One region of the Extibacter sp. GGCC_0201 genome, then DNA from elsewhere that is predicted to be linked to it. Evidence: a T-box and tRNA genes for the amino acid it is inferred to sense, from the RefSeq annotation. Region 1 holds a T-box; the other holds one or more tRNA genes.
What was found. The T-box of region 1 lies ahead of proS (proline--tRNA ligase). A T-box ahead of a tRNA ligase gene usually reads a tRNA of that ligase, here a tRNA-Pro.
Positions count from the first base shown of each region.

Region 2: it has a tRNA-Pro gene. The T-box ahead of proS (proline--tRNA ligase) is inferred to sense a tRNA for this amino acid. The anticodon was not compared.

Region 1 is NZ_JABFCH010000011.1:17,574-27,991, forward strand. Features, by position in the region: gene HJV72_RS09205 (phospho-sugar mutase) at 30-1,766, opposite strand; gene HJV72_RS09210 (MarR family transcriptional regulator) at 1,816-2,907, opposite strand; gene HJV72_RS09215 (CCA tRNA nucleotidyltransferase) at 3,059-4,420, opposite strand; gene HJV72_RS09220 (transposase) at 4,576-5,343, opposite strand; gene proS (proline--tRNA ligase) at 5,453-6,895, opposite strand; T-box leader at 6,987-7,199, opposite strand; gene HJV72_RS09230 (calcium/sodium antiporter) at 7,299-8,264, opposite strand; gene HJV72_RS09235 (RluA family pseudouridine synthase) at 8,360-9,076, shown strand; gene spoVG (septation regulator SpoVG) at 9,232-9,525, opposite strand; gene glgD (glucose-1-phosphate adenylyltransferase subunit GlgD) at 9,556-10,418, opposite strand, start outside.
Region 2 is NZ_JABFCH010000022.1:10,894-21,311, forward strand. Features, by position in the region: gene HJV72_RS14145 (glutamine synthetase family protein) at 1-644, shown strand, start outside; gene HJV72_RS14150 (ANTAR domain-containing response regulator) at 691-1,239, shown strand; gene dapF (diaminopimelate epimerase) at 1,264-2,097, shown strand; gene HJV72_RS14160 (LL-diaminopimelate aminotransferase) at 2,162-3,376, shown strand; gene HJV72_RS14165 (MerR family transcriptional regulator) at 3,468-4,265, opposite strand; gene HJV72_RS14170 (MATE family efflux transporter) at 4,420-5,748, shown strand; tRNA gene HJV72_RS14175 (tRNA-Gln) at 5,830-5,900, shown strand; tRNA gene HJV72_RS14180 (tRNA-Pro) at 5,962-6,035, shown strand; gene HJV72_RS14185 (LuxR C-terminal-related transcriptional regulator) at 6,420-8,909, opposite strand; gene HJV72_RS14190 (DUF4135 domain-containing protein) at 9,013-10,418, shown strand, end outside.

The sequences.
Region 1 (10,418 bases):
TTTTGCCGTATTTCCAAGGGTTTTACCGATCACAACATCGTATTTATCATAGACAAAACTTCCTCGCCGAGCACACGTGATTTTTCATCTGCATCTTCCAAAGATGTCCCTTTTATGCCATAGTAAAATTTGACCTTCGGTTCTGTACCTGACGGCCTCACGCAGAGCCATGCGTCATCTGTCAGATCGTAGTACAGAACATTGGAGGACGGCAGTCCGGTAGGTGTCACCTCTCCCGTGGATATATCCTTGATGATATCTGCCTGGTAGTCTCTTGCCTTCAGGACTCTGTATCCGCCTACTTCCATCGGTGGGTTCTTCCGCAGCGTCTCCAGTATCTCCTGAATCTTCTGGAGCCCTTCGATTCCCTTCAGCGTGATGGACTGGATCGAATCTTTGTAGTATCCGTACCTCTCATACATGTCCACCATCGCATCCCAGAGCGTCATGCCCTTGGTCTTGTAGTATGCAGCGGCCTCACACAGCGCCATCGTGGCAACGATTGCGTCCTTGTCTCTGGCATGTGTGCCGATCAGGCAGCCGTAGCTTTCCTCGAACCCGAACAGGTACTGCCCTTTTCCGGCCGTCTCGAATCCAAGTATCTGCTGGCCGATATATTTAAATCCGGTCAGGACTTCTATCAGCCCCACACCGTAGCCTTTTGCAATCGCGTCTGCCATGTTGGATGTGACTATCGTCTTGATCAGGTAGCCGTCTTCCGGGAGCTTTCCTTCTGCTGCCTTGCGCTGTCCAAGCTCGTAGTCTGCAAGGAGGCAGCCTGACATGTTGCCTGTAAGCACCTTGTACTCTCCTGTTTTGGCATCTTTAACATATACCCCGAGGCGGTCCGCGTCCGGATCCGTAGCAAGTACAAGATCTGCATCCACCTCACGGGCCAGCTTGAGCCCAAGAGCAAATGCCTCTTCCGCCTCCGGATTCGGGTAGGAGACCGTAGGGAATTCTCCGTCTGGCAGTTCCTGTTCCTTGACTATATAGACATTTTTGAATCCGAGTTCTTTTAATATCCTTCTTGCGGGTATATTTCCCGTTCCGTGGAGAGGGCTGTACACAATTTTCAGCTCGCTTCCCATCTCATCTATGGCGTCCTGATGGATGACCTGCTTCTTAAGCTCAGCGATGTAACCGTCATCTACTGCCGTTCCAATGACCTCGTACTTTCCGGCCGCCTTCGCGTCTGCTAGGCCCATCGTCTTGACCGTATCGTAGTCGGTGACCGCCTCTACCTCGTCCATGATTCCTTTGTCATGAGGCGGCGTAATCTGGGCACCGTCTTCCCAGTATACCTTATATCCGTTATATTCCGGCGGATTGTGGCTGGCCGTGATATTGATGCCGGCGATACAGCCAAGGGTCCGCACGGCGTATGACAATTCGGGTGTCGGGCGGAGCGATTCAAATACGTATGCCTTGATTCCGTTGGCGGCAAGGCAGAGAGCTGCCTCATCTGCAAATTCCGGTGACATGCGTCTGGAATCGTACGCGACCGCAACCCCTCTGTCCTGTCCGTTCTGTTTCATGATGTAATTTGAAAGTCCCTGTGTCGCCTTCCTGACCGTATAGATATTCAGGCGGTTCGTTCCTGCTCCGATGATTCCTCTGAGACCTGCGGTTCCGAACTCCAGGTCTTTATAGAAACGCTCTTTGATCTCGTTGTCATCCCCCTCGATTCCCCTCAGTTCAGCTTTCGTGCCCTCATCAAAATATGGATTTTCCAACCACTCCTTGTACTTTTCAAGATATCCCATACATAAGTACCTCCTGTCTCTTATATGCTTCATATTATACAACAGGATCCTATAAATGGAAAGAAAATATATTCTCCAAAAAACGCTTCTTTTCCTCTGTCTGCCTTATAGCTACGTTTAACTTCTCTATGCTTTTCACGGATATCCATGCTTTGTTCGAGTGATAGTAGGAATCCGCAATTTTCCAGAACTTTTCCGGATATATGAGCCGGTTTTTGATATACTCTGTCTCTCCGGAGGATAATGGGCGTATGGCGGAATAGGCGTTCAGCATATTGTCGCCGAGCCGTTCTTTCCAGCCGTGCTTTTCCATGACTTTTCTGAGAAAATAATATAGGTCCTCTACCTGGATATCTATTTTGAATTTGTCAAAATTTGTCGTGGCAATCCGGAGCGGCTCCCTGTTCGTGTGTCCTACGTGCCCTTTATAGTCAGGTCCTCTGGTTCCACTTTTGCCGGGGGCTCCTCCCTGGGCTGTCTCGCCATGCACATAAGCGCCTGAAAGTATAAGTATATTATGATAATTATACTCGCCATGTGTCAGGCATCCCCGTTCCATGCTGTCCTGGTACAGCGCGTCATACTCGGAGTGCTCCAGCTCTTCCAGCGCAAGGTCCGCCCATTGGTACATCTGGTCAAAATATTTCAAAAATGCAAATTCAAATTCGCCTTTTGGGGAAAGGCTTCTCATGAATCTCCGGACCTTCTTCAATTCGCGGTTGTGCCGGTTATACTCTTCTCCAAGGTGTGTGCCTGCCGGCGCCCCCTGTTCCAGACCATGGGACGTGACGGTGTGGAGCTTAGCAAGATTACCGGCTGCTGCCAGCAGCTCTGCCGGCTTGCGTATGTCACACTCGCGCCCCTGATACCACTGCTTCAATATATATTTACCGCCATCCTCCGCCGTGCTGACGTATTCTCCGTTCTTGTTCGGAAGAATCTCGTCGGTCCATTCATACCCCTGCCCCTTCAGATAGCAATACAGATTGCAAAGCGCAGGAATACGTTTCTCAGAAGTCGTCACCTCCCGAAGCAGCAGAAGCCCCTGCTGTGTGTCGCATAAAATAGCACCCCTTGTCTTACGGGTGCCGGTGACATCTATATTATATTGGTCTAATACATTTAGCTCATATTCTTGCATAACATTCCCCTGCACTTTATATAACATATTCTTTCTAACGTATGATAAAGAACAACGGAATATGCAAGAGGGACAGGGTAAAATGAATTGGGGACGGAGGTTTTTTAGATTTCCTCCGTCCCCAATTCATTTTACCCTGTCCCTTTTTCGCCTAATCCTGTCCCAGACGACTCAGCAGCTCTTCTTTTGTGTTTAGCTCTGGTTCTTCTATTACTAGCGCAAGCAGTTCGCTTAATTTATCTCCTATCTCTTTACCTGGCTTCATTCCTGCTTCTATCAGATCTTTCCCTGTTACCGCGAGTTCTTTCAATGACACGCATTGCCCGGCCTCTGTTATTTCTCTATACAAAGCTTCTATCTCGTTCAGGTTTTTCATCTTTTCTTCTCGGAGATACATGCTCTGAGCCAGTACATCCGCCTTCCTCACCTCCATATAATATGGAAACAGCTCTTCACTGATGACGTTCATCGCCCGGCGCACGTTCCTGGCTTTGGCAGGCATCCGGTAGTCGTGATAGTATACGAGTTTAGTCACCTTATGCAGCGTGTCATTGTCGAACTTCAGCCTTCTTAACACATTTCTGGCAACATTCTCGCTTCCTACTGCATGTTTTTTAAAATGGGCAACCCCATTGGCATCCACTGTTTTATAGCCGGGCTTTCCTGTGTCATGCAGGAGCATGGTAAGCCTCAATATCTTATCCGACCTGGCGTTCTTCATTGCATGGAGGGTATGCACTCCTACATTGTACATATGGTGAGGCGTCTCCTGCTCTGTCTCCATCATGCGGTCAAACTCCGGAAGGAACACCTTTGTAATTCCGAGTTCATAGGCCGTGCTTAACAGTTCTGGCCGTTCTGATGTCACAGTTTTGACAAGCTCTGTCTGTATCCGTTCCGCACTAATGTTATGCAATGAATGGGCCAGCCGGCGCATCCCTCTTTTCGTCTCATTTTCTATATCAAATCCAAGCTGAGCGGCAAAACGGATGCCTCTCAGTATCCGTAGGGCATCTTCTGAAAATCTTTCTGCCGCATCACCCACGCAGCGTATCAGATGCCGCTCCAGATCCTCCATGCCTCCGAATATATCTATCAGGCCATCTTTCTTATTATATGCCATGGCATTGATAGTAAAGTCTCTCCGCAGCAGATCCTCTTTCAGGCTTCGTGTAAATGTTACCTCTCTGGGATGCCGGCTGTCCTCATACTCTCCATCAATTCTGTAAGTCGTAACCTCAAATCCCTCATGGTCTATCAATACGGTAATCGTTCCATGTTCTATGCCTGTATCGAATGTCCGGGGAAATAATTTCTTGGTCTCCTCCGGCATGGCAGATGTCGTGATGTCCCAGTCTTCCGGAACCCTTCCGAGAATCGAGTCCCTGACACAGCCTCCCACCGCATACGCTTCAAATCCGTGTTCCTGCAGCGTAGTTATAATATTATCAACTTTAGAAGGCAGTTCAATTTTTAAATCAGACAATGCAATAACCTCCCCTGTAATTAACATAATAATATCATACTCTTACTGCATCACCTTCTGCAACACAAATTTGCCCGTTTCTAACCAGAAAACGCCCGTTGGGGACGGAGGTTTTTTAGATTTCCTCCGTCCCCAATTCGTTTTACCCTGTCCCAAATTAGAATAGCCATGTCCCTTTTTCTTTATCCGGTTCCTTTTATCTCTTTTCTAAGATAGGCCTGAATCTCGTCCGCATCCTTTTTAGATATTCCAAGGGATTTCATAAGTACCTCCCCAAATAACCTGCGTGTGTCTATGTATTCTAATATTTCCTCTTCCGGTACTCCCAGCTGCCACTGCATATCAAAAAGTACTTCTCTGGCTATTCTTAGATTATTCCACTGCGTATCTTCTGAAACATCTTCAAATACATCCCTGTTGTCCATTTTATGAAAAGCCAGAAATGCTTTTTTGGTCTGAAATCTTTTTTCTTTTGCAGCAAATGCTTTTTCACACAGAATATCATCTTTTCCATAATAATACTCATAGAAGCTGCAAAACTTATACTTTAGCAATTTACTCAAATCTCTATCGTTCAAGGGGTTAAGATGTATATATCTCAGACAGTTCCAAAAATATTCCTCTTCTTCTATGCACTGGCTCCTGAATCGGTCCTGGAAAACATATCCTATACGGTTATTCTTGAAATTATAATACTGGGCATATGCGGCTAAGACTTTAGCCATAAATGATGAAAGTTCCTGAATTTCTGTTTTGACTAGTAGATGAATATGATTAGGCATAATGCAGTATGCATATATTGCCACATCAAACCGGGATAGGTTATCCCTTAGCAGATTTAGAAATCTGCTTTTCTCTCTTTTTTCTTCAAATATTGCGCTGCGGTTTAGACCCCGCGCCATTATGTGATACAAACCCGTTACACTTTCTCGTCTAGGTCTTCTGGGCATAAAATTACCTCCCTTTCCTTTTAAGGGGACAGGGTAAAATCAATCGGGGACATGACTATTTTAATTTGGGACGGAGGTTTTTTAAAAAAACTCCGTCCCAAAATTAAAATTAATATGATTTTCCCCAGTATGCCATGTGTTTTGCAGGTTTTCCACACCAGATGCACTTATCGGATATCATTTCTTCATCCTCAATCAAGCAGCGTGTTGCGGCACCGCCTGTTGCGTATTTTACTTCGCCTTCGCACTCAGGATCTCCACACCAGCATGCTTTAACGAATCCACGGTTAGCTTTGAACTTTTCAACCATTTCATCCATGGAAACAGCTGTGTCGATGTGGCTGTTCAGGAAGTCAACTGCTCTGTTGTACATGTCTTCCTGTATTGTCTCTAAGATGTCACGTAGCTTTGTTGCGATTTCATCCAGCGAAACGATAATCTTTTCACGGTTATCGCGTCGTACTACGACAACCTGATTTTTCTCTATATCCTTTGGCCCTATTTCAATTCTTGTAGGTATACCGAGCATCTCCTGTTCGGAGAATTTCCATCCCGGACTCTTATCGGAATCATCGATTTTCACTCTGTATCCGGCTTTTTTCAACTCATCGAAAAGTACATGGGCTTTGTCGAGCACGCCTTCTTTGTGCTGTGCAATAGGAATGATTCTACATTCTACAGGAGCAACATGTGGCGGAAGGACGAGTCCGCTGTCATCGCCATGGACCATGATAATGGCACCGATACTTCTTGTTGACCATCCCCATGATGTCTCATATGCGCTGTGCAGCTGGTTATTTTTATCTACATATTTGATATCAAATGCGTCAGGGAAGCCGCTTCCGAAGAAATGGCTGGTTGCTGACTGGAGTGCTTTTCCGTCATGCATAAGCGCTTCAATCGTATAAGTGTCCTGCGCTCCTGCAAATTTTTCATGCTCTGCTTTTCTTCCTGATACAAAAGGAATTGCAAGTGTCTCTTTATAGCAGTCTTCATATACGTGGAACATCTGAATCGTACGCTCTTCAGCCTCTTCATAAGTTGCATGCAGCGTATGCCCTTCCTGCCATAAGAACTCTCTGGACCGAAGGAAAGGCCTCGTAGTCTTCTCCCACCGAAGCACGGAGTTCCACTGGTTCCATACTTTCGGAAGATCCCTATATGACTGAACGGTCTTAGACCATAAATCACAGAATAATGTTTCAGATGTCGGGCGGATACAGAGCCTTTCCTGAAGCCGCTCCATTCCTCCGTGTGTAACCCAGGCAACTTCAGGCGCAAAACCCTCTACATGGTCAGCCTCTTTTTCCAGAAGGTTCTCAGGAATCAACGTCGGAAGGTATACATTTTCTACACCCGTCTCTTTAAAACGTTTATCAAGATCTGCCTGAATCAGTTCCCAGATTGCATATCCATTTGGCAGGTAGTTAAGGCATCCCTTTACGCTTGAATAATCGCAAAGCTCGGCCTCCCGTACGACATCTGTGTACCATTGTGCAAAATCCTCATCACGTGGTGTGATATTCTCTACTAACTTCTTCTCGTTTGCCATGTTTCTCTTCTCCTTTTTTCCGCAGGGCCCTTGCCCCACTTATTTAGTTTTAGCCGGGAAACAAAAAACGCCGGGCCTTTCGCTCCCCTGAAAAAGGGACCGAAAAGCTCGGCGGTACCACCCTAGTTAACTGCGACCCTTTCGCAGCTCTCTCTAATCACCATTAACGCTGATGAAACGCTGTGCTTTCGCACAGTGGCTCCAAGGTAGGTTCATCACATTTCAAAACAAGAGCCTTTCAGCACTATGGACTCTCTCTCTGTGGAATATCCCTGTAACTACTATTCCTTTTCACAGCCAATTCTGCCTTATGCAACAATCATTGCCAGCAAATGTTTAGTTAAACGTAATTGTACTTTAGCATTGAACTTTTGTCAAGCAAAACTTAACATAGAAAAATACATTACCTCAGTAAAATGTATACGAAAAATGCGAGATATGCCAGCAGGAACAACGCTCCTTCCGTCTTTTTGATTTCATGTTTGCTGATTGCAGCTATATATACGATTATGCTTGCTGCCACGAGTATGAGGGTATCATACACCGCCGTAACATCGAGCTTTATAGGCGTAATGACGGAAGATACGCCCAGTATGAGCAGGATATTAAATATATTTGAACCAACTACATTGCCAACCGCAAGGTCATTTTCCCCTTTTCCAGCCGCCACCATAGATGTCACAAGCTCTGGGAGAGATGTGCCTAAAGCGACGATGGTAAGGCCTATAAATGTCTGGCTCAATCCGAAGTCCACGGCTATGCTGGTCGCACTGTCTACAACAAGGTCCCCTCCCCATATGATACCGGCCAGGCCGATTACAATATAAATTCCACTTTTCAGCGGACTCATCATCTTATAGTCTTCCTCATATGCGGTAATTTCATCCCTGGACTTCAGCGCAGAACCCACGGTGGCAAAAAGGAATACCACAAAAAGGGCTAGTAATAGAATACCGCTCCACCTTCCCAGAACAAAAATCTGGTCCCCTTTCCAGACTTTAGCTATCGAAAAATCCGAATTCAAAAGCAATAATATCAATGTAATGAAGATTGAGAACGGAAATTCTTTTCTAAGAAGAGACCATTTTGCACGCACCGGCTGTACAAGTGCACAGCACCCAAGGACAACAAGAAGGTTAAAAATATTGGACCCGAGAACATTGCTCACCGCAAGGTCATTGTTCCCTTTTATGGCTGCAGTGGCGCTGACAGACAATTCCGGCATGCTTGTCCCGAAGGCGACAACTGTCAGGCCGATAATGATAGTAGGTATTTTTAGAATCTTTGCCACGCTGGAACTTCCGTCAACGAACAGGTCTGCTCCTTTTATCAATAATAAAAAGCCCACTATAAGCATTAAATATTCCATTTAATTATCCTCTTTTGCTCAATCTATTTGCATATTCTTATGCGCTATGTTTAAATGATAAGAGCCTATTCATGCAAAGTCAAGGAGATTTCTTTATGAAAATAAATCATTTAGATATATTATTTGAAGATAAATATATAATCGTATGTGTAAAACCGCACGGAGTTGCCACGCAGAGCAAAAGCACGGCAGTGCAGGATATGGAAAGCATGCTGAAAACACATATTTTCTCGTACAGGCCGCAGAACGGCGAGCCCTACCTCGCCATAATACACCGGCTGGATCAGCCGGTGAAGGGGATTCTCGTATTTGCCAAAACACCACTTGCAGCCCGGGAGCTGAACCGACAGATGCAGAACGATTGTTTTGATAAATATTACCGGGCACTCGTAGACGGCATCCCCCCTGGCAAAGAAGGCACGCTGGAAAACTATATGCTGAAAGATGGGCGTACCAACACCTCTTCCATCTGTGCACGAGAAGCCCCGGGAGCAAAGCTTGCAAGGCTACATTATAAAATTGTAGAAGAGGGACAGGGGTATTTCAAAACGGGACACACTGAAACGAGTTGGGGACGGGGGAAATCTCAATTTCCCCCGTCCCCAACCGAGCTGGACATTCGTCTAGATACCGGACGGCATCATCAAATACGTGTTCAGCTGGCTAATCTAGGCTGTCCTATCATCGGGGATACGAAATATAACCCGAAGGCTTTAGACGCTGTAGGACTGCAACATATACATCTGTGTGCATACAGATTAAGTTTCCCGCATCCCAAGACAGGCCGCAAGATGACGTTTTCCCTACTATAGGGACAGGGATATTTCAAATTGGGACACACTGAAACGAATTGGGGACGGGGGAAATCTCAATTTCCCCCGTCCCCAATTCTGCCCGCCTAAAAAGGACATCCCCGCAAGGATGTCCTTTTGCTGTCTCTCAAATCTTAACCAATGACCACCTGGTCTTATGCTTCCACCACATCTGGCTCTGCAGCCGGTTCTTCCTGCAGCGCTTCTTCGTACCTCTCAAGGATGATACTTTGAATGCGCTCTCTTGTACCTGAGTTGATTGGATGCGCAATATCCCGATATTCGCCGTCTAATGCTTTTTTGCTGGGCATAGCAATAAAGAGTCCTTTTTCTCCTTCGATGACCTTAATGTCGTGTACTACGAATTCCTCATCCATAGTAATTGATACTACCGCTTTAAGCTTACCCTCTTTTGCTACTTTACGTACGCGTACATCTGTGATTTGCATTTTTTCAAGCCCCTTTCTGTCAGCCGTGCACTATAGTGCATACCTCTCGTTCTTTTCCACGACTACCTTCACACCGTTCTCACCAACGTGGCGCGTATTTGCTCTGATTGTGTCACGACTTTCTACAATACAGTTTTCAATGTACGTATTGTCCCCGAGATATACGTCGTTCAGAATTATAGAATTCTTAATCACGCAATTGTTCCCCACAAATGTCTTCTTGAACAAGATGGAATTTTCCACTGTCCCGTTGATGATACTTCCGCTTGCTACAAGGCTGTTCTTAACAACTGAACCCGGGTTATATTTTGCGGGCGGCAAATCGCTGACCTTGGAGAAAATATCGGGATGTTCCTTGAAAAAGTAATTTCTTACTTCCGGCTTCAGGAAATCCATGTTTGTGCGGTAATAAGCATCCACTGTGGAAATGTTGCTCCAGTAATCTTTTATCTTATAACCGTATATCTTTTTCAGATTCTTATACCTGATAAGAATGTCGGTTACAAAATCGTGCCTCTCCTCCTCTGCGCAGTGCTCAATCAGATCAATCAGCTGTCGTCTTCTGATTACATAGATTCCGGTTGATATCGTATTTGAATTAGCCACCATGGGCTTCTCTTCAAATTCTTCAATACGCATAGACTCATTCATCTTGATAGTACCGAACCGGCTCGCGTCCTCTCCTGCTTCCAGATCCTTGCACACCACGGTAATATCCGCCTTTTTTGCAATATGGTATTCCAGCACCTTGTTGTAATCCATCTTGTATACAGCATCGCCAGAAGTAATAATCACATAGGGTTCATGACATCTCTTAAGGAAATCCAGGTTCTGGTATATAGCGTCTGCCGTCCCTCTGTACCAGTACCCGTTGTCCGCGGTTATCGTTGGTG
Region 2 (10,418 bases), on a different contig from region 1:
TTATGCCAAAGCCGAAATACGGAACGAACGGTTCGGGCATGCACCTTAACATGTCGCTTCACAGGGACGGAATCAATGTGTTTTCAGACCCCGAGGATGAAAAGGGGCTGAGCAGAGAAGCGTATCATTTTGTAGGGGGCATCATAAAGCACATTAAGGCAATCAGCTTTATTACCAACCCTGCCGTCAATTCTTATAAAAGACTTGTGCCCGGCTATGAAGCACCGGCGTATATTGCATGGTCGGCGAAGAACCGAACGCCGCTCATACGCATACCGGCGGCGCGGGACGGCGATATGAGAGTGGAGCTCAGAAGCCCGGATCCTTCGGCTAATCCATACCTTGCCCTGTCCGTCTGCCTGGCGGCAGGAATGGATGGCATACACAATGAGATTATGCCGCCTCAGAGCGTTGACTGCAATATATACAAGATGACGGAGGCACAGAGAAAGGAAGCCGGTATCGATTCGCTGCCTGGAAGCCTTCTGGAAGCAGTCCGTGCATTTGAACAAGATGCCTTCATACAAGGAGTGCTAGGAGAAGACCTATCTGAAAAGCTTATCAAAGCTAAGACAGAAGAGTACAGGGATTACCGTGGACAGGTCACAGAGTGGGAGATAGAAAAATATCTGCACAGAATCTGATACCTGCCTGTCATGACCAGTAGAAACGCATACAGGAGGTGTCAGTTTGGTTGGTATAATTGTTGTATTTCCGAATAAGGACAATGCCGCCAATATCCGTAACCTGTTAGCCCGCGAAGGCATGGCCGTCACCGGGGTATGCACTACTGGGGCACAGGCTATGAACTATGCGGATACGGTTGACGAAGGCATTGTCGTGTGCGGATATAAGCTGAAAGATATGCTGTATTCGGAACTTCGTGAATATCTTCCTGATGATTTTGAGATGCTGTTAATAGCGTCTCCTGACAAATGGAGCAGCGGACTTGCGGAAGGGGTCGTGGGGCTGAACATGCCGATTAAGGTTTACGACCTGATGAATACGGTGGAGATGATGCTTCAGAACATGGACCGCAGGAGAAGGAAGAGGAAGCAGGAAAAAAAGGGACGGAGCCCGGTTCAGCAGGAGGTTATCCAAAAGGCAAAACAGCTTCTGATGGAACGCAACAACATGTCAGAAGGGGAAGCACACAGATATCTGCAGAAAAGCAGCATGGACAGCGGAACGAATATGGTGGAGACGGCAGAGATGGTATTGAGCATCATGTCGGAATAGCAGTTGTGGAAAGAGAGGAATAATATGAGATTTACAAAAATGCATGGGCTCGGAAATGATTACGTGTATGTGAACTGTTTTGAAGAAAGAATCGCAAATCCTCCGGAAACGGCCAGATACGTAAGTGACCGGCACTTCGGGGTAGGCTCTGACGGGCTTATTATGATTAAGCCTTCAGAAGCTGCCGACTTTGAGATGGAGATGTATAATGCCGACGGTTCCCGGGGAGAGATGTGCGGGAATGGTATCCGGTGCGTGGCAAAATACGTGTACGACTACGGGCTTACAGACAAGACGAGCATCTCTGTAGATACGCTTGGCGGCATCAAGTATCTGGATCTGACCGTGGAGGACGGGAAGGCCGTGCTTGTCAAAGTGGATATGGGAAAGCCGATACTTGATCCAGGGCAGATACCAATCGTATCTGCAGGTGATTCTGTTATCGATGAGGCTGTCATCGTAGACGGGACAGAGTACCGGATGACAGGTGTATCTATGGGGAACCCTCACATTGTAATATATGTGGATGATCTGAACGGACTGGATATGGAAAAGACAGGTCCGAAGTTCGAAAGCCATGAACGCTTTCCGAAGCGCATCAATACGGAATTCGCCCATGTGATTGACAGGACTACAGTGGAAATGCGCGTGTGGGAGCGTGGTTCCGGCGAGACCCTCGCGTGCGGTACCGGAGCATGTGCGGTGGCGGTGGCGAGCATACTGAACGGCTATACGGAAGATGAGATTACGGTAAAGCTGCTGGGCGGCGACCTGATGATCCGGTGGGACCGTGAATCGGACAAGGTGTATATGACAGGACCTGCCACAGTTGTATATGACGGCGAGATAGACATATAGGTATCATGGGTCAAAATACCTTTTGACCCCGGCATTATAGTATTGATAACAAGGAGGAACGTAGATGTTTAAAATAAATGAAGACTACTTGAAGCTGCCGGGCAGCTATCTGTTCTCTACTATCGGCAAGAAGGTGGCAGCCTTCCAGGCAGCTCATCCGGACAGCTCTATCATACGGCTCGGAATCGGAGACGTGACCCGGCCGCTGGTGCCGTCCATCATCGATGCCCTTCACGGTGCGGTGGACGAGATGGCGCATGAAGAGACATTTCACGGTTATGCACCGGATCTGGGGTACGAGTTTCTGAGAAATGCGATGGCTTTAAATGATTATGTGGCCAAAGGGTGCGACATTAAAGCGGACGAGATATTTATCTCGGACGGGGCAAAGTGCGATTCGGGAAATATCCAGGAAATCTTTGCAAAGGATAACAGGATAGCTGTGTGTGACCCTGTCTATCCTGTCTATGTGGACACGAATGTGATGGCCGGGCGGACCGGCACTTATGATACAAATACAGAGACGTGGAGCAATATCATCTATATGCCATGTACGAAGGAGACCAATTTTGCGCCTGAGCTGCCAAAGGAGGTGCCGGATATCATCTATCTCTGCTTCCCGAACAATCCGACCGGTGCCACGGTCACGAAGCCTCAGCTACAGGAATGGGTAGATTATGCCAATAAGAACGGGGCTGTGATTATATATGATGCTGCGTATGAGGCTTATATTTCTGAAGAAGATGTGCCCCACACGATTTATGAATGTGAAGGGGCCAGAACGTGTGCGATAGAGCTGCGCAGCTTTTCGAAGAATGCCGGTTTCACAGGAGTCCGCCTGGGCGCAGCTGTGGTACCAAAAGATTTGAAATGCGGGGATGTCATGCTTCATTCGCTGTGGGCACGGCGGCATGGGACTAAATATAACGGAGCGCCATATATTGTCCAGAGGGCAGGGGCGGCGGTTTATTCAGATGCGGGTCAATCACAGCTTAAAGAACAGGTAGCATACTATATGAAAAATGCCGCTATTATCTATGAGGGGTTGAAAAGCGCAGGATATAGTGTGTCCGGTGGAGTAAATGCACCGTATATATGGCTGGAGACACCAAAAGGCATGACTTCATGGGAGTTTTTTGACTATCTGCTGGAACGGGCAGGTGTAGTCGGCACGCCGGGTTCCGGATTTGGTCCAAGCGGTGAAGGGTATTTTCGCCTGACGGCATTTGGTTCTTATGAAAATACGGTTGCCGCGCTCAGGAGGATCCAAGAGATATAGAGCTTAGAATGTGAAAGAAAATGGAACGTATAAGAGAAAGCCGCCGGCAGAAGAAGATTACTTCCCCGGCGGCCTTTTATGTCAGCCGTGGTCATCTGTGGCCTGCTCTGATCTGAAGTTCCGTAATGTGCTCCTTTTCTTCGGATGCCTGATGTATATCTGTCCAGAGCAGTTCCAGGAACGGACCCTGGAGGCTGTAGCCGTGCTCTCTTGCATATGCCAGAAGCTTCGGGATATAGTCGGCATTCTGAGCACAGTCGCCCCGATAGCTGACAGAGAGATAATTACCTGGTTCGATAACATCTTCCCCGCTTTTGTCAATGATAAAGACATCAGTATAGTTCCTGTAATTGCCCGCGGCGGCGCTGTCTACAGGGATGACAGAACCGATCCGGTTATTCCCGATGATATAAAGCTTATCCTTGTTCTTATTCAGAAGCTGCTTGATAAGCATATCCATCTCCTCGTCTTGGCTGTAACCGGCGTGTATCGTGTGGCACCGCCGTGCAGGCAGTGTCTTTTCTTCAATCACTCCGATTGGCTGTCTTATCGCGTCCCGTATAATTTCCAGACGGTCTTCGATATTCGACTGCAACGTTTCCAGGGACTTCATACGCTCCCGGATGATAATAAGCTCCTCCTGCAGCATAGTTTCCGTGGTGGACAGGCTCCGGTTGTCCAGATATTCCCGGATGCGCTCCATAGAAAAACCAAGCTCCCGCAGATCCCTGATAACATTCAGCCGCCACAGGTCATGGATATGATACATGCGGTAATCATTCTCCCCCCTGTGAGGCTTTAGAATCCCAAGCTTCTCATAATAACGCAAAGAATCCGGGCCGATATTGTATAATTGTGAAATTTCGCCGATGCGATAATAATGCTTCATAAAGACCTTCTCCTCATTTAGGTACAGGGCAATTGTTAATTTGGGACGTGATCCTTTTGAATTATGTTACGTCCCCAAATAAACCCTTGACCTTAGTATTATACCAAGGTTTAATCTATAAATACAAGGTAAAAGAATTAAGGAGAGATTGATTATGAGATTGGAAGGCAAATCGCTGAAAAGTGATTTTATAAGATTTATCATACCATCTATCGTAGCGCAGTGGGTTTTTGCGCTTTATACGATGGTAGACGGCATCTTCGTCGCGAGAGGGGTATCGGAGGTGGCACTGACTGCGGTTAATATATCTATGCCTTATGTGATGGCGCTGTTTGCGATATCTATTTTATTTGCGGTAGGTACATCTACTGTGGTAGCGATTATGCTCGGGGAAAAGAATATCAAACGGGCAAATGAGGTCTTTACACAGAATATCGTGCTGCTTTGTATCCTTTCTATCATTGTCACAGCAGCAGTGATGCTGAATCTGGAGCGGTTCGCGGATTTCCTGGGGGCTACGGCCCACAACCGGGAGTACGTACTGGATTATCTCGGAACGCTTGCGCCGTTCTCCGGGCTGTTTATCCTGGCATACTCCTTTGAGACGTTAATCAAGACAGACGGATATCCAAAGCGTGCGACCATCATCGTGGCGACCGGATCGCTCATGAACGTAGTGCTGGATTACTTCATGGTTATGGAATGGGGCATGGGAATCAGCGGTGCGGCTCTTGCTACGGGCCTGTCTAATGTAGCGCTCATCGGTCTGTATCTGATGCATTTTCTGGCGGGGAAAGGAACCATCAAATTCCAGAAGTTCAAGATGGACCTGCCGCTTGTATGGAGAGAATTCAAGAACGGGCTGCCGTCCGGTATCACGGAGCTGTCGACGGGGCTGATCATCTTCCTGTTCAACCAGGCAATACTACATTACCTGAATGAGGACGCCCTCGTAAGTTATACGATTATTTCATACGTAAATTCTATCGCTATCATGTCCATGGTCGGAATTGCACAAGGGTACCAGCCTTTGATTAGCTACTATTACGGGCAGAAACGAATTGACCGCTGCCGGAAGCTGATGCGGTATGGAATAATGGCAACAGTAGTCGTATCTGTCGCCTTCACAGCCGGCAGCGTCATCGGGGCCAGGGGGATAGTAGGAATGTTCGTAGCAAAAGAACTCACACAGCTGAGCGCTTATTCCGTACATGTAATGTGCATCTTCGTGCTGTCCTTCCTCGTAGCAGGCTATAATATCGTGATTGGCGGTTATTTTACAGCAGTAGAGAAGCCGGTATCAGCCATGGCGATATCGGTGGCCAGAAGCATCGTCATGCTCGTACTGAGCCTTGGACTGCTGACTGCTCTGTTTGAAGGAAGCGGCATATGGTGGAGTCCGACTTTGGCAGAAAGCTTAACACTCATCCTGACTATTGGCCTGTTTATACGGTATAAAAAAGGGTGGAAAAAAGAAAATTAAAAAGTTGTAAAAAAAGGCTTGATTTTTGTGTTTTATTTGGTATAATAATACATGTTCCGTCAAAGAAATGACGAGCTGTATTGCGGATTGGTGTAATGGCAGCACAGCAGACTCTGACTCTGTTAGTAGAGGTTCAAGTCCTCTATCCGTAGTTCCTTGGCAGGGGCGCCGGATTTCTCTTTTACAGAGAGTCCGGTTAACTAAATAAAATATCGGAGTGTGGCTCAGCTTGGTAGAGCGCTACGTTCGGGACGTAGAGGTCGCGTGTTCGAATCACGTCACTCCGATTTTACCCCCATTTTATGGGGGCTTTTGCTTTTTATAGAAGTAAAAAAGCTGGTCGGGATGATTCTGGCGTTCCTTTGGCTTGTAAGTCGGGAATGGTTGTTTTCTGTAGCTTGGTGATACCGCCACCGTTTCATTTGTATTCCCGGCATATTTTTCGTTGTCAGGCTTTTCGATTTCTTCACAGTGTTTTTTCAATCTTTTTTCCTTTTGGATTTACACACTAAACTTGACAAAGTCTATTATAATACTAAGCGCATACACTCGGCACTGGGTTATCTAACATTGACGACTCCAATTCGTTAGACATTTATTCTGTCTAACAAAAGGGGTTCACTCCAAGCAAGAAAATTTGCTTCCTATTTTATCGTGATAATCGCCCACCCTTACGGCCTCCTCTTCTCATAAAGTTCTTTCTTGCTATGTATTCCCAGTTTCAGATATATTTTCTGTATGGTATTTCGCACGGTGTTAGGAGATATTCCGAGCTTTTCCCCTATCTCCCGGGAAGAGAGCCGCTGACTCAGCAGCCAGGCGATTTCCTGTTCCCGCTTTGACAGAGGAAGCTCAGTCCGATTCAGATATTGATACATGCGTTCCCGGCCGTATTGAAATTGCTGGCCAAGAGCGGTTACCTGTGCAATGTTCTCTTTGTTATTCCGCACCGTTATAATCTGGAGCAATGGGGCAAGGGGAACATAATTTTCCGCAAATGGAAGATAGACGTGGTCAGGCAGAGCAAGGTCCAGTGCCTGGCCAAGCGCGTCAAGCGCTTCCATCCTCCTGCCCTCGGCATCTCTCCCTATCGCAAGATAGATTAGTTCGTAGACCTTAGGTAAAAGCATGTGAAACTGCTCGCTTTCATATATCAATTCTTCCATACACCGCTCGAATTCGTTTTTTGTCATTCCATTAGATTTAAGCTTGTTTAACATCAGCTGCCCATAGATGATCTGCGTAAAGGGAATCGTCACATTTAGGGTCCGGCGCCGGATTGCCTGCATATCCTCCAGCCATTGAGGAATCTCTTCATAAAATCCAAGAATAAGGCTTAAGTACGCCTGACACAGTTCACAAGTCTGCAGACAGCGGTGCTCGGTTCCATGGCGGCCTCTATCGATTATCCGCGTCAGGGAATCCATATAGGAATCCCCTTCGCCGAGTAAGATGGCAGCTCTTGCCATCGTCATCTCTGCTACAAAGCAGATGCTGTCCTGCTGATACAGGGCGGCTTCATAAAGTGCCTGGGTACACATCCTCCTGGCGCCTCTGCTATCCCCTGCTAACAGCATGATTTCCGCCTCCATGGCCTGGGGCACGCCACGCCCGTTATTGCGGGAGAGCAGATAGTAGCAGGGCATGCCATCAGCCACCTGTGTAAGTGTTTTTGACAACTGCCCGCTTTTTCTCCAGAACATTGCAACCACAGAAGAGGATGCAAATGTAAAAGAATCCTTCAGGGAATAGAGGCTGGTAGGCGACTGTAGGAGGCTGTAAGCCTTTTGGTGGCACGCACGCATGGCGGTTACATCATTGAAGGCAAGGAAGGATTCCATAAGTGCGAACTCTCCAAGAAGTTTTTCAAGACGCCGCCCGTGGTACAGGCTGGTCTCAAAGAGAAGCTGCTTAATCAGAAGATAATATGGTGCGTGCAGGGCATATTGTCCCTGGATAAATAACTCCAGCGTAAGGCTTAATGCCAGTTCCGGCATGGTTTTAAGTGTCTTTTGTTCCGGTTCTTCTATAAGTGCAGTAACGACAAGATGCCCGTCCAGATTAATCAGTTCTATCCGGTCTTCCGGGGAGAAGGATAGGGATGTTATAAGATGAAGGGCTCCTGCTCTGCAATAATAAAGTGCTGCGTATACGTATGATCCCGCGGCGGCACAGGCATGTCCGGCTTCTTTCCATGCTTGTTTTTTGGCGATGTCGGACCACTGGCTGAACCTGTCATCAAGAAAAGTATGAAACAGGTTGTGAATGATATAGAGATGTGACTCCATATCGTACCGTATAAAGGGATTTTGACTCAATAACCCGGGAAGCCGTTCTGCCAGCCCGGCCTTTTTGGATAATAATAATGCCTGCTCCAAGGTAAAGCTCTTAAGGAGGGACAGCATGATATAACAATACTGCTCCGATTTGCCAAGATACAGCCAGATAGCCTGTTCCATTAACTTTGAAATATGAACCGCGGATATGAAACTGTTATGTGCCAGGTAATGTATGAGCTGCAGATGAATCGCCGCTGTAAATCCTCCGGAGTCTTCATAGAGAGAAGTGATTTGCCCGTCATCAAGCTGGCAGCCTGCCTGTAGGAAGTAAGACTTGATATCCTGAGGGCCAAAGGTCAGGATATCAGAAGGAATAACATAAATATTTTTGCTATGCCTCAGGACGGTGGATTTCAGCGGATGTGTCAAAACGACAATGTGCAGATTGCCGCAGCCATGAAGTGACAATGCATCCAGGAACATCAAAGGTTCAGGAAAATCAAGGAGCTGATAATTATCCAGAATCAGAATGGCAGGGTCATCACAGGAGAGTCTGCCCATCTGGAGCGTAATCGCGGTTATGCTGTCATTACAGGGAGGGGCAAGGTCCAGAAGGCGGCGCCCAACCGCTTCGTCCACCTCCTGAAACAATGTGCAGATTCCTTCCCATGCTTTTTCGGGAGATTCTCCCAGACAAGTATATATATAATGACGCATCCCGGTAGCGGTTCTTTTTAGAAAGCATTCTGCTATCAAGGTTGTCTTGCCGCATCCGGAGCCGGCCTCTATCACAGAGAGCGGGGAATGCAGAATCCCCGGGAGTGCATGCTGCATCTTGTCAGTAAAATAATAAGGTTTTGAAACGGGTGTGCTATTTGACATAGAGTTCTCCTATCCTGCTCATAAATAGTACACTGCGTACTATTTACCTTTTTGTCTTTAAAACTATAATTTTATTATAAAGAAGATTTGGACAAATGAAAAGTTGGAATTATTCGTAACGAGAAAACCGGCAAGGAAGGATGAAATGGAGAGCAGGGAACAATTCTATTTTAACGACAGTTACCGTATTACGGTGAAAGAAGGATACCTGGAATACTATTTCCGCTTGTTTAAGAGGTCGTGCGCATGTGACCTGGAACCGTACCTATGTATTGTTGAAAAGGGAGTGCTGCATCCATTTCGCGGCGAGTTTATGGATGCAGTCGATTTCTGGGGAAAGGACATCCTTTTTGCGATTATGGAGAAGCATAATGTGCGGTATGGGGATGCGACAAAATGGCTGAAAAGCAGGGAAGAAGAATTAATACTGAGGGGTGGACTGTGGAAAGAGATGACCCGGGAATATCCGGTGCTGAACCGCATAATGGATGAAGTGGCCACAGATCTTAAGGAACATATCTGTGAAATTGTAAGGGTATTATATCAGCATCAGAAAGAAATTGCAGACTATTTTTTTCGGGGGATTCAGGGGCGTGTTCAGGAAATAGGCGCCGGATGTTCGGATTATCACAGCGGCCACAAGAGTGCCCATGTAATCACCTACAGCCATGGAGGTAAGCTTATCTATAAGCCAAGAAGTATGCAGACAGACCTGGCATGGCATACATTTCTACAGGATGCCGCATCTAATACGTGTCGAAACTTTTATGTTCCACGGGTTCTGGACTGCGGAGACTATGGGTTTGCAGAATATATATCCCGGGTTCCGGCAGACAGCGAAGAAGATGTCAGAGAGTATTTTGAGCGTATGGGCTTTATGTCTGGGCTTATCTATGCATTGGGCGGACGGGATATTCATTATGAAAATGTGATAGCCCACGGCGCATGTCCGGTCATAGTGGATACAGAGACCATAGCCGGGGCAGGGAACCAGGTGGAGAGCCGGCTGCATCTGGAAGATACGTGTATGTTTCCCTGGCTGCTAAAAGAAAAAGGCTATTATGGAGGACACGATGCCTTGACATCCGGGGAGGCCGCCGGGAAAAATCTGCCCCTGTATGCCGGGGAATGCCTCAGTGCAAGAGCGTTTGCCGAAGAAGTAGCGGATGGGTTTGAACAGGCTTACCGGCTGCTCCTTCACATGGATATCACGAAAAGAAAAGCGCTGTTGAGCGTGTGGGAAGGCTGTACGGCCCGGCATATCTTAAAGTCTACCTCGTATTACTACAATGTACTGAGGCTGTTGAGAACAAGGGGACATCTGCGTTCTCACGAAGCGTTTCAGGAGGCGCTGCTGCAGAATAAAGAGTGCAGTGATTCGGAAAAAGATGTCCTTTACCACTTGCAGATACCGTTATTTTCAAAGAAAGTGAACAGTCAGGACCTTCTTATGCGATGTTCGCACCTGTGCGAAGCAGATCTTGTAAAAAGAAAAGAAGATATCAGGCG